One region of the Micromonospora arida genome, then DNA from elsewhere that is predicted to be linked to it. Evidence: riboswitches for the same ligand, from Rfam matches in the RefSeq annotation. Region 1 holds a riboswitch; the other holds the start of a gene.

The links. Region 1 has a riboswitch for thiamine pyrophosphate ahead of ACFYP0_RS13790 (ECF transporter S component). Riboswitches for the same ligand answer to the same signal wherever they lie in the genome.
Region 2: linked by a shared signal. The riboswitch ahead of thiE (thiamine phosphate synthase) and the one ahead of ACFYP0_RS13790 (ECF transporter S component) in region 1 are both predicted to bind thiamine pyrophosphate.

Annotation. Positions count from the first base shown of each region.
Region 1 is NZ_JBIALC010000003.1:553,547-555,742, reverse strand. Features, by position in the region: gene ACFYP0_RS13795 (ABC transporter ATP-binding protein) at 1-174, opposite strand, end outside; gene ACFYP0_RS13790 (ECF transporter S component) at 304-897, opposite strand; TPP riboswitch at 972-1,076, opposite strand; gene ACFYP0_RS13785 (alpha/beta fold hydrolase) at 1,184-2,005, shown strand; gene ACFYP0_RS13780 (aminoglycoside N(3)-acetyltransferase) at 2,035-2,196, shown strand, end outside.
Region 2 is NZ_JBIALC010000008.1:245,973-248,168, reverse strand. Features, by position in the region: gene ACFYP0_RS23780 (ThuA domain-containing protein) at 1-517, opposite strand, end outside; TPP riboswitch at 831-940, shown strand; gene thiE (thiamine phosphate synthase) at 935-1,561, shown strand; gene thiO (glycine oxidase ThiO) at 1,555-2,196, shown strand, end outside.

The DNA.
Region 1 (2,196 bases):
GTCCTCAGGAAGCAGCCCGGCCAGGGCGCTGAGCAGGGTGCTCTTGCCGGCCCCGGAGGGCCCGAGAAGCAAAACCCGCTCCCCAGCCTCAACCCGCAGATCAACGCCCCGAACGGCCCAGGCGCGCCGCCCAGCGTGCCGCCACCCGAACCCCCGCAGCAGTACCCCGCCCACCAACCCACCCCTCCAACCACCCAACCGCCCCCCACCCCACCCCACCCTGCACGGTCGATCATGAGGTTGACGGTGGTTATGAAGATCCATCCGCCCGTCAACCTCATGATCGACGCGAGTGGGTGTGGGTTAGATCAGGGCTCGGTTTCGGCCTGCGGGGAAGCGGTCCAGGACGCCGGTGTTGGCCAGGGCCTTCGTGAGCAGCCAGCCGCCCAGGCCGGCGATCACGGTGGCGCTGACGATGGTGAGCAGCGCGTACGGGATGCGGTAGTCGGTCAGCGCGTAGTCGACGTTCCAGACGAAGAAGTCGAACAGCGCGGCGCTGAGGCCGGTCAGCGCGCCCGCGAACACCGCGGTCGGCAGCCGGAACGACCGGTACCGGAAGGCGGCGAAGGCCAGCTCGGCGCCGATGCCCTGCACGATGCCCTGCGGGATCACCGTGCCGGCCCACTGGCTGCCCAGCAGCGCGGACAGGACCGCGGCCACGGTCTCGCAGTAGAGCGCGGCGCCGGGCTTGCGGATGACCAGCCCACCGATCACCGCCGGCATCAGCCAGACGCCGTAGAGCAGCGTCTGCGCCGGCGGGAAGAAGGCGAACGCGCCCTCGGTGGCGCTCCAGACCAGGCCCCAGGCCCAGAAGATGACGCCGAAGGCGACCGCGATCACCGAGGCGACCACGATGTCGATGGTGCGCCAACGGTGTGTGTCGGGGGTGGATTTCATGTGTTGCTCCCAGTTCGTGAGTGCGAACCAGGAGAAGACGCACGCCGCGTCCGGTGGCACCGGACTGCGGCGCGGCTGGAGGTCGACCGAACTCCCTGCGCTGGCATTACCCAGATCAGGTTCGAGGGTCTGCGGGCGTGCCCGCACTCTCAGCGCTGTGCGCTCCCCTGTCGGATATGAAGTTGTCTCGCTGACGCTAACACCGACCACGGTCGCGGGCCCAGCAGGGCATCCGCCTGACCTGCGGGAGCGACCGGCCGACCGCCGGCTGGGTACGCTTCCGATCATGCGGGTTGACGCGCGAGGCTTCACATTCGAGGTGACTGTCGGCGGTCCGACGGACGGCGTACCCGTCCTGTTGCTGCACGGTTTCCCTCAGCACAGTGGCGAGTGGGACGACGTGGTGCCGGCGCTGCACGCGGGTGGGCTGCGCACGTACGCGCTGGACCAGCGCGGTTACTCACCCGGCGCCCGACCCACGGCGGTGGCCGACTACCGGATCCCCGAACTGGTCGCCGATGTGGTGGCGGTGCTCGACGCCCTCGGGTTGGATGCCGTGCACCTGGTCGGCCACGACTGGGGCGCGATCGTGGCCTGGGCGGTCGCCGCCGGGCACCCCGAGCGGGTGCACACGCTGACCGCGGTGTCCGTACCGCATCCGGCGGCCATGGCGCACGCCCTGGCCAACGACAGCCAACAGAAGGCCCGGTCGTCGTACATCGCGCTGTTCCGTAAGCCGGACAAGGCGGAGAAGGTGCTGCTGGCGTTCAACGCGACGGCGCTGCGCAAGATGCTCGGCGGGGTGGGCGACGCGAACCGGTACGCCGACCCGATGCGCGAGCCGGGTGCGCTCACGGCCGCGCTGAACTGGTACCGGGCGATGTCCCGCGCCGACCTGGCCGCCGTCGGCCCGGTCGCGGTGCCCACCACGTACGTCTGGAGTGACCGGGACATCGCCATCGGCCGGACCGCCGCCGAGGCGTGCGCGCAGAACGTCACCGGGGACTACCGCTTCGTTCAGCTGCCCGGGGTGAGTCACTGGATCCCGGACGCGGCGCCGGCCCCGCTCGCCGAGGCGATCCTGGCCCGAGCCGGCGGAACGGCCTGAGTCGTGCGGGTCACCGGGGGAGAGCCATCGTGACGACGGACGCCAGAGGGCCGGGCAGCCGTCGCTCGATCGCCGCGCAGCTGCGCGTGCTGGGCGTACGGCCCGGCGCGACGATGCTGGTGCACGCCTCGCTGCGTCCGCTGGGCTTCGTCAGCGGCGGCCCGCACGCGGTGGTGCTCGCCCTGCGCGAC
Region 2 (2,196 bases), on a different contig from region 1:
GCGGGTGGTTGGCGAAGTACGCGCCGACCAGGTCGCCGTACCAGGCCCAGCTGTACTCGGTGTCCGACGCGGCGTGGATGCCGACGTAGCCGCCGCCGGCCTTCACGTAGCGCTCGAACGCCGCCTGCTGGTCGGCGTTGAGCACGTCACCGGTGGTGGAGAGCCAGATCACCGCCTTGTACTTCGCCAGGTTGGCGTCGTTGAATGCGGCGCCGTCCTCGGAGTTGTCCACTGTGAATCCGTTGGCGACGCCGAGTTGCTGGATGGCGGCGACGCCGGTGGGGATGGAGTCGTGCCGGAAGCCGGCGGTCTTGGAGAAGACGAGGACGGAGAAGGGATCGGCCGCGGCCTTTGGCGCCTTCGGCGCCACCTGGCTGACCGGGGCTGCGGCTTTCGCATCCCGTGGGGGAACCTGGGCGGCCGCCTGCGCGGGCGCGCCGAACAGGGTGGTCGAGGCCATGGCCAGGGAGATCAGGGTTGCGGTGATGGGTGTACGGGCACGACGAGAACGGGACACGCCGCCTCCTGTGTCGTAGTGACAGAGCTCGCGGGAGTCGGCTCGCCGAAGGCCGTCCCTGATGGAGCCGGTGGTCACACCGTGCCAGGGTGCCCCCACCGACATTTTGTCGAATCGCTGAACAAATTAATTCGGCTCTCTCGATGTCGGGCAAGATGCGGACGGGTAACGGTTCTGCAACGGGGGGCGACATTCCGAACAGGACCGTATGAAGTGCCCCATTGGATCTCGCTCGTTTTGACGCGGCCCGGCCGGTCGGCCACCGCCGACCCCGCGCCTTGGCAGGCCGGCGGATCTGTCGTACGGTGACACGCAAGTAACCCACGGGAGCCCGGTGTACCGGGCTGAGAGGGGGGCTGACAGCCCCCGACCGTCGAACCTGATCCGGGTAATGCCGGCGCAGGGAGGAGCGTTGCCGTGCCGTCCCTGGGGCGATTGCATCTCATCACCGACACCCGACCGGGTCGCGACCCACTTGCCGTGGTTCGCGCCGCCCTCACCGTGGCCCATGCCGACCTGGTGGTACAGGTCCGGGTCGAGGATTCCGCCACCGACCGCGAGGCGTACGACCTGACCCGGCGGGTGCTCGCGCTCTGCGCGCCGTACCGGGCGACCTGCCTGGTCAACGACCGGTTGCACGTGGCGCTGGCGGTGGGCGCCGCCGGTGGGCACGTCGGCGCCGACGACCTGCCGGTCGCCGCCGCCCGCCGGGTGCTCGGCCCCACCGGTGTGCTGGGCGCCACGGCCCGCGCGCCGGGCCCGGCGCGCGAGGCAGTCGCGGCGGGCGCCAGCTACCTGGGCGTCGGGCCGTGTCACACCACCAGCACCAAGACCGGCCTACCGGACCCCATCGGGCCCGCCGGGGTACGCGCCGTCGTCGACGCCGTCGACGTTCCGGTCATCGCGATCGGCGGAGTGACCGCCGCCCGGGTGCCGGCGCTGCGGGCCGCCGGGGCGTACGGGGTGGCGGTGGTCGGTGCGGTCTCCACCGCAGCCGACCCGGCACGGGCCACCGCCGAGCTGATCGAGGCCCTGACGTGCTGACCGGCCGGTCCCCGTCACCGCCGTCGAGCGACCGGGTCCGGCCGGACGTGGCAGTGGTGGGGGCGGGGCCGATCGGGCTGGCGATCGCCTGGCGTTGCGCCGCGCGTGGGCTGCGGGTGGTGGTGCACGATCCGGCGCCCGGCTCGGGGGCGTCGGCGGTGGCCGCCGGCATGCTCTCCCCGGTCGCCGAGGCGTACTTCGGTGAGCGGCAGCTGACCGGGTTGCTGCTGGCGTCCGCCGCCCGCTGGCCGGCGTTCGCCGCCGAGTTGACCGAGACGACCGGAGTCGAGATCGGCTACCGGGCCGAGGGCACGCTGATGGTCGGGCTCACCGGCGACGACCTGGCCGAGGCGCGCCGGCTGTGGGCGTACCAGCAGGGGTTGGGTCTGCCCGTGACGCCGCTGCGCCCCAGCGAGCTGCGCGACCGCGAACCGGCGCTCGCCCCGCGGGTGCGCGGCGGTGCGCTCGCGCCCACCGACCATCAGGTCGACCCCCGCCTGCTGGTGCCGGCGCTGCGCACGGCCGCGCAGCGGGCCGGCGCGGTGCTCGTGCCGCAGCCGGTCCGGTCCTTGTCCGATGTGGACGGGCAGGTCACCGTGGTCGCCGCCGGCTGCGGGGCCGCCGCGCTCACCGGC